2 regions of the Modestobacter sp. VKM Ac-2983 genome follow, and region 1 is predicted to be linked to the other one. Evidence: riboswitches for the same ligand, from Rfam matches in the RefSeq annotation. Region 1 holds a riboswitch; the other holds the start of a gene.

Region 1 (5,525 bases):
CCATCCTCACCAGCGGTCTGACTGAAAACGCCACAGGAGCGGCCGCCTCCGGCGCCTTCCGCACCACCTTCTGGTGGCTGACAGCAGTCACCACAGTTGCACTCGTCGGCGCGGCATGGCTGACCTACGAACAGCGACAAGCCGGCGCAACCGTCCCGAGAACCGCCCGACCTGAGGAGTCCACGGCATGACACGTATCGCCATCATCGTCGGCAGTACCCGACCAGGCCGAAAGTCCGCCGCTGTCGCCCAATGGGTGCACGCCGCCGCCCGCACGCGCGAGGACGCCGAATTCGAGATCGTTGACCTGGCCGACCACCCACTGCCACACCTGGACGAACCCGTCGTCGCCGCCATGACCAGCACCTACGCCCAGCCCCACACCCGCCGGTGGGCCGAGACGATCGCCACCTACGACGGCTTCGTCATCGTGACCCCTGAGTACAACCACTCCATGCCCGGCGTCCTCAAGAACGCGTTGGACTACCTCTACACCGAGTGGCAGGACAAGGCGGCCGGCTTCGTCGGCTACGGCACCCACGGCGGCACCCGAGCCGTCGAACAACTCCGCCTGGTCATGGGAGAGCTCCACGTCGCCGACGTCCGATCGCAGGTCGCCCTCTCGCTGTTCACCGACTTCCCCGATGGCTGCGTGGCGCCCGCTGGGCATCACGAAGCCGCACTCAAGGCAACTCTCGACCAGGTGGTCAGATGGGCCGACGCGCTCACGCCGCTGCGTCGCGGAGCCCGGTGACCCTGCACCGTCGGTCCTCATCGGCCCGCAAACGGTCGAGTATCGGGCCGTCCGTTAACGGGGGCGGTCTCAATGGGTCTGTGCAACAGCCTCGTTGAATGCTTCGGCGGGAGTCTTCCAGCCCAGGGTTTGTCGGGGTCGGCCGTTGAGGCGTGCGGCGATGGCGTCGAGGTCGTCGTGGGTGAAGGTGCGCAGGTCACTGCCCTTGGGCAGGTATTGGCGCAGGAGTCCGTTGGTGTTCTCGTTGCTGCCTCGCTGCCAGGGGCTCTTGGGGTCGCAAAAGTAGACGGTGACCCCGGTGGCGACGGTGAACTGGGCGTGCTCGGCCATCTTGTCCCGCCCCGGGTCTGATGGAGGCTCTCAATCCACGTGAGGATGAGAGTCATGGCGGCACCGAGGAAGTACCCTGTCCCGCCCCGGGTCTGATGGAGGCTCTCAATCCACGTGAGGATGAGAGGCATGGCGGCACCGAGGAAGTACCCCGACGAGCTGCGGGAGCGGGCGATCCGGTTGGCGGTCGATGCGCGGCGTGACCCGGCCACGCGGAGCGGGGCGTTGAAGCGGATCGGCGATCAGCTGGGGATCAACCCCGAGACGCTGCGCAACTGGGTCACCCAGGCCGAGATCGACGGAGCTGCGCCGGGCGAACGCGATCCTGAAGAGCGCGTCGGCTTTCTTCGCGGCGGAGCTCGACCGCCCACAGCGGTGATCGTCGAGTTCATCGACGCCCACCGGGATGAGCACGGGGTCGAGCCGATCTGTCAGCAGCTGCAGATCGCCCCGAGCACCTACTACGCCGCGAAGACCCGGGCGCCCTCGGTGCGGTCGGTGACCGACGCGGCCACCACCGCGGTGATCGCGGCCGTGCACGCCGACAACTTCGGTGTCTACGGTGCCCGCAAGGTCCACGCGCAGCTGCGCCGGCAGGGCCACGCCGTGGCTCGGTGCACGGTGGAGCGGCTGATGCGTGCGGCCGGGCTGCGCGGCATCACGCGGGCGAAGGGACCGCGGACCACGATCCCCGGCTCGGGACCGGACACCCGCCCGGACCTGGTCGAACGCGCGTTCACCGCGACCGGCCCGGACCAGCTGTGGGTCGCCGACATCACCTACTGCCGGACCTTCTCCGGCTGGGTCTACGCCGCCTTCGTCACCGACGTCTACTCCCGCCGGGTGGTCGGCTGGCAGCTGTCCCGCTCGCTGCGCACCGACCTCGCGCTCGACGCCCTGGAGATGGGCCTCTGGACCCGCCGCCGAGCCGGCCGGGACCTCGGCGGGCTGGTCCATCACTCGGACAAAGGCGTGCAGTACGTCGCGGTGCGCTACACCCAACGCCTGGCCGAGGCCGGCGCCGTGGCCTCTGTCGGCTCCACCGGCGACAGCTACGACAACGCCCTCGCCGAGGCGTTCAACTCCCTCTTCGAGGCCGAGCTCGTCCGCAACCGCGGCCCCTGGAAGGGCATCGACGACCTTGAGATCGCCACCGCGGAGTACATCGACTGGTTCAACCACCGACGCCTGCACGGCGAGATCGGCCTGATCCCACCGGCCGAGCTCGAGGACGACTTCTACCGGCACAACCTCGCGGCGACTACCGTCGCCGCGTCAGTTCCGAGCCTCCACTGAACCCGGGGCGGGACAGTACGGATGGGGCGCCGCCCGGTCCCGGCGATGACCTGGAGGTGCTAGGGGGGTGACTCGCGCTCCTTGCCGTCCACCACCTTCGGGCTGCTGATCTGTCGAGGCGCATCAAGGCCGGTCCGGCGTCCGCCTGTAACGCCTTCGCACACGCACTGGCCCGCGAGGGTGCGGCTGGCCACGATGGTTGGCTGGTGTTACGGGATTGTGACGAGCATCGGGGTTCGTTGTAGCGTCACGGCCGGTCCGCCCGAGCCCCGATCTCGCCCAGAGGTCCTCGCGCGGACCCCGTCGAACTGCTGCCGCTCACGCGGTGGCAGACCGGGGACCCATCGTTCCCTTGGGGTGAATCTCGCCTGGCCAGTGGGCCGCCGCGAGTAGGGCTGTCTCCGGCCCGAACCCGTCAGCTAACTCGGTAGACGGTGAGGGAGAACGGAGCTCGCCACGTTGGCGACACCGCACGACACCGTCTTGCAGCACCATGTCCACTCACGCCGCCGCGCCCGATGGCGCGCCGCGTTCACCGCGCCGACGCTGGCCGCCGGTGCTGCCCTGCTGCTGGTCCTCACCGGTCCGGCAGCCCACGCCGCACATGGGCCCCCGCCGGCCCCGGCAGGCCGACCCGGACTCGCGGAGGCCGAGGCTGCGCTTGCCAGCATCGAGAAGTCGGTGGTCACGGCAGAGGAGACCTTGCAACGGCTCACGGTGGAAGCGGAGGCGGTCGCCGATCGGAGCCTGGTCGCCCAGGCCGAGCTGGTCCGAGCACGACAGGAGGCCGATGCCCGGGTGGCCGAGCTGACGGCTGCGCAGGCGGCAGTCGGGCAGACGCAAGACGACGTCGTCGCGCTGGCCCGGCAGAGCTACATGGGCGCTGACGCCTACGGCAGTGCGTCGGCCTTCTTCGCTGCAGGCAGCCCCGAGGAGGTCCTCCAACGAGCCGCCACGCTGGAGATCCTGGGTGATGACCGGGGCGAGCAACTGGACGAGCTCGAGGTCGTCCAGCGCCAGCAGCAGGCGGCTACGGAGGCAGCGAAGGCCGCCGTGGGTGCCCGCGACACGGCCGCCGCATCCGCCGCCGAGGCCGAACGGGTCGCCAACGAGGAGCTCGCTGCGGCGCAGCAGACCTACGACGCCGCTGTGAGGGACAGGGCCGCGGTGGAGCAGCAGTTGCAGGAGGCGCAGGAGCGGGTGGTCACCCTTGGCGGCGATGCTGCTGCGGGGCCGGTGGAGCAGCAGGCCGGCAGCGATGTCGCTGCGGTACCGACCGAGCAACAGAGCAGTGGAGATGTCGATGCACTCCTTGCGGAGCGGCTGGACGATGCGGCTTCCCGGGGAGGTGAGCGGTCTGCTGCCGGCGCTGGCATTCCGACGTCGGGGCGGGTGACCTCCTGTTATGGCGCCCGCTGGGGGACCATGCACTACGGCGTGGACATCGCCGCCCCGATCGGCACCCCCATCTATGCACCCGAAGCCGGCGTGGTGCTTCAGGCCGGCCCCGTATCCGGCTTCGGGCTGGCCGTCTACCTGCAGCATGCGGACGGCTCGATCACCCTCTACGGGCACATCGACAGCTACTCGGTCGACGCGGGACAGCAGGTGTCCGCTGGGCAGCAGATCGCGCTGGTGGGCAACACGGGTCAGTCCACCGGTCCGCACCTGCACTTCGAAGTGCATCAGGGTGGGCTCTACCAGGACCGCAGCAACCCGGTTCCGTGGCTGGCCGCGCGGGGCATGTCGTTGGGCGGGAGCTGCGGCTGACCCCGACAGGCCTCAGAGCTCGTTCGGTGACCCCGCTGGGCGGTCAGTGCCGCCGAGCAGTCGCTGGAGTGGGCACTTCGCGCCGTGGTGCGGTCATGATCAGCGTGGGGAGGGGCCCGGGTGTCACTCCAAGGGGCCGACAGCCGTCTCGGGCGCGCCAGCCGGGCCGTCGTACCGTCGTGTGGGGGAGGTGGTCTTGGTGGCACGGCTCTGGGCGGCGCTGTTGCTGTTGGCCGCCGTCTTCGCCGTGCACGGGATGCAATGTGTGGCCGCGGGCCCGGTCTTTGAGCACGGGTCCACGTCGCTCGGTGTGGCTGCCCCGGTCGGTGTGCCGGCAGGGTCCGTCCATGTGGGCCACGTCGCCGATGCGATGCCAGACCACGGGCACGCCGCAGCCACACCCGGGGGAGCAGATGCCGACGTCACCGGGTCCAGCGGCCCGCTGGCCCCGTGGCACGACGCGCACCTCTTGGCGGTGTGTCTCGTCGTTCTGCTCGCGGGGCTGACGGTCCTCGGGGCCGTGGTGCTCCGGCGAGGCGGGGCGGTCCCACCTGTCCGCGGCTCACCCACACCTTCCCGCTGGCCCACCGGGTGGTCCAGGCAACCCCGACCACCCACTCTCTCCGCACTCTGTCTTCTACGGATCTAGGCCGAAGCGCGGCACCCCGACAGCTCCCGCTGTCCCGGGGTCCTGCACGCGTGCCCACATCCCCCAGACAGGAGACCCAGCATGACCCGCACCAGCATTCGCCTCGTCCGCCTCACCGGTGGACTGATGGCCGCCGTCGTCGTCCTGGCCGGCTGCTCGGACACCGAGCAGACCCCCGCCACCGGTGGCAGCGCGGCCGACGACAGCTCCGCTGATCAGAGCGCGGAGTTCAACGACGTCGATGTCGCGTTCGCACAGGAGATGATCCCGCACCACGAGGGCGCGCTCATGATGTCCGCGGTCGCCATCGACCGCGCCTCCGATCCCAGGGTCGTGGACCTGGCCGAGCGCATCGAAGCAGGTCAGGACCCCGAGATCGACCTCATGACCGGCTGGCTCGAGGAGTGGGACCAGCCGCTCGACGAGTCCGGCCACATGGGAGCCATGGATCACGGGTCTGGGGACATGGGGGGCATGGACGGCGGCATGGGCATGGGCATGGAGCAGATGCCTGCGGCCGGCCGGGACTTCGACCGCATGTGGCTCGGCGCCATGATCGAGCACCACGAGGGCGCCGTCGAGATGGCGCAGACCGAGGTCGAGGACGGCCGCAACGCCGAGGCCGTCGACCTGGCTCGCTCGATCAGCGAGACCCAGACACAGGAGATCGAGGAGATGCGGCAGCTGCTCACCGAGCTGGCTGACTGATCCGTGCCCGCTGGGGCG
Region 2 (5,525 bases), 880 kb from region 1:
GTGCCGGTCGGTGGCCGGGATGACCCGCGACGACCTGTTCCAGCAGACGCTGGCGGTGTTCGGGCACCGCCGCCGACACCCGGTGCTGATGCCGCTGCTGGAGGTGGCGCTCGCGCGGGCCGTGCGCGCCGGCCGGATCACCCGGCAGGGCGCCGGTCAGTGGCTCACCGCGGTGGCCGAGGGCGATGCGGACCTGCAGGCGGTTCCCACCCCGCCTGTCCCGGTCAGCGCCGCGGTGCCGGAAGGCCTCGACCAGCCCGTCGCCGGGTGATCTGATCCGGCGGTTCGTCCATCCACCCACGGGGAGATCACCTTGCTGAGTCCACGACGCATCACCTACGTCTGCGCGGCCACGGCCCTGACCGGGGTGCTGACCGCCGGCCCGGCCCTCGCGGCGGGGACGGTGACGATCACCCCAGCCGAGACGGCGGTCGAGGGCGCGGACTGGTGGTTCAGCAACGCCCACCGCGGCGAGAACGACCCGGCGGCGACCCCGACCACCGGGGAGGGCGGCATCGCCGAGGCACCGGCGGGCAGTGGCTTCGGCAACTCCGCCTACCGGCTGGCGCTGGACGCGGCATCGGAGAAGGCCCGGCTGATGACCGGCCTGCTCGACGGGCGGCCGCTGTCGGACCTGGCCGGGGTCACCTACTCGTCGTACAAGACGGGGCTGCCGGGCTACGGCCCGTCGATCAACGTGGAGATCGACCCGGCGGGCCCGGACGACTTCGCCACCGTGGTCTGGGAGGCGAACAAGGCCGGGTTCACCATCGCCGAGGGGCAATGGCAGGCGTGGGACACCACACAGAGCACCGGCGGGCGCGCCGGGGGCTGGTGGACCCCGAGCATCCAGCCGTTCAGCTCCGCGACGCCCGGCTCGAACGGCACGCCCACGACCCTGGCCACGCTGGTCGAGCACTTCGGTGCGGCAACGACGATCACCGGGTTCGCGGTGAACACCGGGCGGAGCAACGCAGGCCTGGAGGCCTACGTGGACGGCATCGGCATCACGGTGGGCGGCGAGACGACGACGTACGACGTCGAGCCACGGGTGTTCACCAAGGCGGACTGCAAGGACGGCGGCTGGGCCACGGAGTTCGAGCCCGGCCAGTTCGCCAACCAGGGCCAGTGCGTGAGCTCCTTCGCGTCGAAGGCCAAGACCGGCGAGGAGTAAGGCCGGCAAGGCCTACGGCCGGCAAGGAGCAGGGGCCGGCGAGGAGCAGGGGCCGGCAAGGACCAGCGACAGCCTGCGGACCCCGCCGTCCTTCCGACGGCGGGGTCCGCGACGCGCACTCTCACTGCTACAGGGCTGGGCCGATGGGGATCTGGGTGTCGTCGGGGCGGTAGGTGCGCCATCGCCCACCGGGATCCCGCTCCACCCGGAACCCGTGGTGGACCTTCGTGTGGTGCCGTTCGCACAACAACGCTGAGTTCTGCAGCGACGTCTCACCGCCGTGCAGCCAGTGGATCAGGTGGTGGACGTCGCACCACCACGACGGAGCACCGCAGCCGGCGAACACGCAGGACTTGTCCCGCCGTTCGACTGCTTTACGTAGCCCGGGGGTGACCACCCGGTGGTCCCGACCGAGGTCGAGCGGGACGCCGTCGGGGCCCATCACGATCCGGGAGATGCTGCCGTCACAGGCCAGGTAACGGGCCCGCGCCGCGGAGATCGTCGCCCCGAAGCCCATCTCCCCCGCACCGGCACCGGTCGCCGGGTCGACCAGGTCATCCAGGTCGACGCCCACCACCACGTGCGGCTTCACCGTCCGCAAGACCGGCAGGTTCCCCGAGGCCAACTGGTTGTCAGCCAACTGCACGAACGCATCGGCGTCCTGCTGCGACCGCGTCCGCTCATCACCCTTCGGGCGGTCGGCCTGCACGATCGACTCGATCGCCGCCTGCACCTTCTCCCCGCCCACCGCATCCAGCTCCAACCGGCCGGTCACACTCCCATCGGCGTGCTTGACCATCGTGAACCGACGACCCTCCGTCGGGTCCGGCTCCGGACCGTCGGGATCCAGGGCGTTGTCGAAGGCTTGCACCGCAGCCACCAGCGACTCGTGCGGGGACTCCGTGGCCACCTGCGCCCAGACCTGGTCGAAGGCACCCAGGTCGATGCCCTGCTCCTCGGCCCGCGCGACCTCGCGGGGGCCGATCTTCTCCGCCACCACGTTCACCTGCGCGGCCGTGATCTGCCCGCCAGCGAACCCGGCCGCCAAGGCCGGGAAGTGCTCCAGCACCCGTCCGGACCGCACGACCCGGGACGCCTCCGTCTGCGACAACCGTGCATGCCCGATCAACCACGACCGCATCGACTTCAACCCGTCGTACTCCGCAGCCTGCGTCAGCTCTGCGTGCCGCACCGTGCGGGTCAGCTCCGCAGCGACCCGATTGCCGAGCTGCACCAGCAACGTCGTCCGGTCCAACACGGCGCCATCCGTCAACCCATGCAGGTCCTCGGCCGCAAGGGCGTCCAGAGCCGACTGCAACTCGCTCATGACACCTCCCGACCGGTTCGAACGCTTGTACGAATCCTACCGCCGAGCAAGGGCTCCCACAACACGAATCCCCAGGTCAGGCGCTTGTCCACAGATCACCCTGACCCCTTGCCGCGAGCCGGTCCGACACACCAGCGCGCCGCTCGAACTCCACATCGGTCGACGAGCCAGCAGCCCACGCCGGTCTCCCCGGCCCCGACCGGACTCCGACGTCCGGCGTCACGACAACGCCCGACGTCGGCGTGATGCGCCGAGCACGCAGCGTGCACACCCGCCGATGCGGCCCAAATCGATTCCCGGGAGGGGACGGTCGATCCGAGCCGTCGTTGCACGCACCACCCTCCGGCGTTGCCCGACGTCACGTCGGCGAGTCGCCCGAGTCGCCCGGGCGTGTTGCGGCCCCACGGGGTGTCGGAACCGCAACAGGCGGCACTTTGTGACGAATCCATGACGGCCCTACCGTCATCCGCGCCCGCCGGCCCCTGAGTCACCACGCACGGTGACACCGGCGAGCACCGCCGAACCGGGCACCCGCTGCGACGTCGCAGCGAACGCCCGGACCGGGGACCCACCGCAGTTCTGGGGTGAAGTGCGACGGCACGCGAGTGTCGGAGCACCGGGCGAGTTCCCCGCCCGAACCCGTCAGCTAACTCGGTAGGCGGTTGAGGAGAACAAGGAGAACCCGTCGTCCATGACGACCACTCGCACGTCCCCTGCCCGTCGTCCCTCCCGCTCCGGTCGCCGGGCACTGATCGCGCTGTTCGCCAGCGCCGGCGTCGCCCTCACCCCGATGGCCGCCCAGGCCTCCGTCGGTGGCGGTGGCGCGCCCGCCGCAGCACCCGTCGCAGCTGCGGCCGCTCCGGTCGCGGCACCGAACGCAGCTGCCCAGATCATCGTCGACACCGCACTCGCCCAGCAGGGCAAGCCCTACGTGTGGGCCGGCGCCGGTCCCAACGTCTACGACTGCTCCGGGCTGACCCAGTACTCCTACGCGGCCGCCGGCATCACGCTGCCGCACTCCTCCCGCATGCAGTCGACGATGGGCGTCCCGGTGGCCCGCGCCGACCTGCAGCCCGGTGACCTGGTCTTCTTCTACGACCCGGTGGGTCACGTCGGCATCTACATCGGCAACGGGCTGATGGTGCACGCGCCGACCGCAGGGGACGTCGTCCGGACCATCAACGTCGACACCATGTGGGGCTACAACTCCGCGCGTCGTCTGGTCTGACGTCGCCGGGGGTGTTGCGACCCCGTGACGATCGGCGGTGCCTCTTGCCTCGCGCCTCCTCGACCGCGACGTTGGGACGTGCGAGGTAGCGAGTCCCGGCCCCGTACGGCCCGGTCGCCCGCAGGGGCGGCCGACGAACTGCCGGAGGGTGTGGCGCAGTGCCGCGCCACACCCTTCCGCAGCTGGTCAGGGCACCAGACACGAGAGGAACCTCACCGATGCTCACGTTGACCCCCCAGGCAGCAACCGCGATCCGCGGGATCCTCGACCAGTCCGAGACCCCCGAGCAGGGCGGCCTGCGGATCGCCAACGACCCGACCGCCCAGTCGCTCGCGCTGAGCCTGGCCGCCGTGCCGGCCGAGGACGACCAGGTGCTGGACCAGTCCGGCGCCCGGGTGTTCCTGGACGAGAAGGCCGCGACGGTCCTCGACGACAAGGTCCTGGACGCGCAGCCCGACCCGACCGGCAAGGTCCAGTTCGGGATCGCCGAGTCCGGCGTCTGAGCTCCCGGCACGACCGCGTCCGCCCCGTTCCGGTCCGCCGGAGCGGGGCGGACGTCGTCTGCGGCCCCGACGTACGCGAACGCCCCGCTCTCCCGAGGGAGGACGGGGCGTTCGTCGGTCCGGAGGGGTCGGGGGCATGAGCCCGGCCGGCTCCGTGGGGATCAGCCGAGCAGCGGCTCCCCGTCACGGACGAGCTGCCAGTTCTCGACGTAGAAGTCGGCCGGGTCGATCACGCTGCGCTCCTGCGCCCATTCGATGAGCAGCTGACGGATCTCCAGCTGCTCGTTGTAGACCACCGGCGCCGTCGAGACGTGCGGGAAGCCGCCACCGCCGGAGCGCCGGTAGTTGTTCACCGCCACCACGAACCGGGCGTCGTCGGCCACCGACACACCGTCGATCTCCAGCCGGGTGACCCGCTCCCCGACCGGGCGGGAGACGTCCAGGTCGTAGTCGACGCCGGAGAGCACGTCGTAGTTGTAGTCCGGCGTCCCGTCGGCGTTGGTGATCGTCTCGGGGTCGACCTCCCCGGTGGCCGGCACCTGGGTGAAGTAGCTCGCCGACTCCTCCAGGTAGTCCCGCACCTGGGCGCCGGTCATCTCCACCGCCTCCAGGGTGTTGTCGAAGACGTAGAGCCCGGCGATGTCCCGGATGGTGACCTCGCCCTCCGGGAAGACCGCCTCCCGGCTGAACGGTGCGGCGATCGACAGCACCGGCAGGTCGGCCCGCTCGGTGCCCTCGAGCGCGGCGTCGACGGTCTCCGTCTGCACCTGCTGGATGAAGTCGAGGATCGGGGTGTCGGAGTACCGGCTGGTGAGGGTGGTCAGCTCCTCGGTGGAGGTGGCCACGACCTGGTTGACGTAGTCGACCGTCGTCCGGTGCGCCTCATCGGTGACGGCGAGGACGTCGGGGTCCTCCGGGTGGTCCTTGGTGCGCAGCGCGGTGGCCGTGGCGCCCGTGACGTCCCACTGGCCGCGGGTCTTGGTCAGCGCGAAGTCGACCTGGCTGACCGTGCCGCCCCAGCGGTAGGGCTGGGTGAGCAGCACCTCCTCGCCGGTGACCTCGTTGACCACGACCTGGGACGGGGCGTCGCGGTGCGTGTGGCCGACGACCATGGCGTCGATGCCGGGCACCGTGCGGGCGATGACGTCGGACGGGTTCTCCGTGCCCACGGCGGGGTCGTCGTAGGAGGACGTCCCGCCGACGCCGGCGTGCGCGAGGACGACGACGACGTCGGCCTGCTCGGCCACGATCGGCACCCACTCCTGCGCCGTCTCGACCATGTCGCGGAACTCG

Evidence for each region. A riboswitch is a leader RNA that binds a small molecule or an ion and turns the genes downstream of it on or off. The one in region 1 is predicted to bind cyclic di-AMP.
Region 2: it holds a riboswitch for cyclic di-AMP, as region 1 does, so the genes downstream of both, O2W18_RS07350 (C40 family peptidase) here and O2W18_RS11505 (peptidoglycan DD-metalloendopeptidase family protein) in region 1, are expected to answer to the same signal.

What each region holds. Positions count from the first base shown of each region.
Region 1 is NZ_JAPVBK010000002.1:1,063,880-1,069,404, reverse strand. It holds gene O2W18_RS11525 (DHA2 family efflux MFS transporter permease subunit) at 1-191, shown strand, start outside; gene O2W18_RS11520 (NADPH-dependent FMN reductase) at 188-754, shown strand; partial or broken gene O2W18_RS11515 (IS30 family transposase) at 824-1,087, opposite strand; gene O2W18_RS11510 (IS3 family transposase) at 1,214-2,380, shown strand; AL1L pseudoknot at 1,424-1,537, shown strand; cyclic di-AMP (ydaO/yuaA leader) riboswitch at 2,682-2,825, shown strand; gene O2W18_RS11505 (peptidoglycan DD-metalloendopeptidase family protein) at 2,840-4,150, shown strand; gene O2W18_RS11500 (DUF305 domain-containing protein) at 4,881-5,507, shown strand.
Region 2 is NZ_JAPVBK010000002.1:182,624-188,148, reverse strand. It holds gene O2W18_RS07365 (DUF4011 domain-containing protein) at 1-271, shown strand, start outside; gene O2W18_RS07360 (hypothetical protein) at 314-1,174, shown strand; gene O2W18_RS07355 (HNH endonuclease signature motif containing protein) at 1,302-2,501, opposite strand; cyclic di-AMP (ydaO/yuaA leader) riboswitch at 3,032-3,176, shown strand; gene O2W18_RS07350 (C40 family peptidase) at 3,193-3,729, shown strand; gene O2W18_RS07345 (HesB/IscA family protein) at 3,948-4,232, shown strand; gene O2W18_RS07340 (bifunctional metallophosphatase/5'-nucleotidase) at 4,394-5,525, opposite strand, start outside.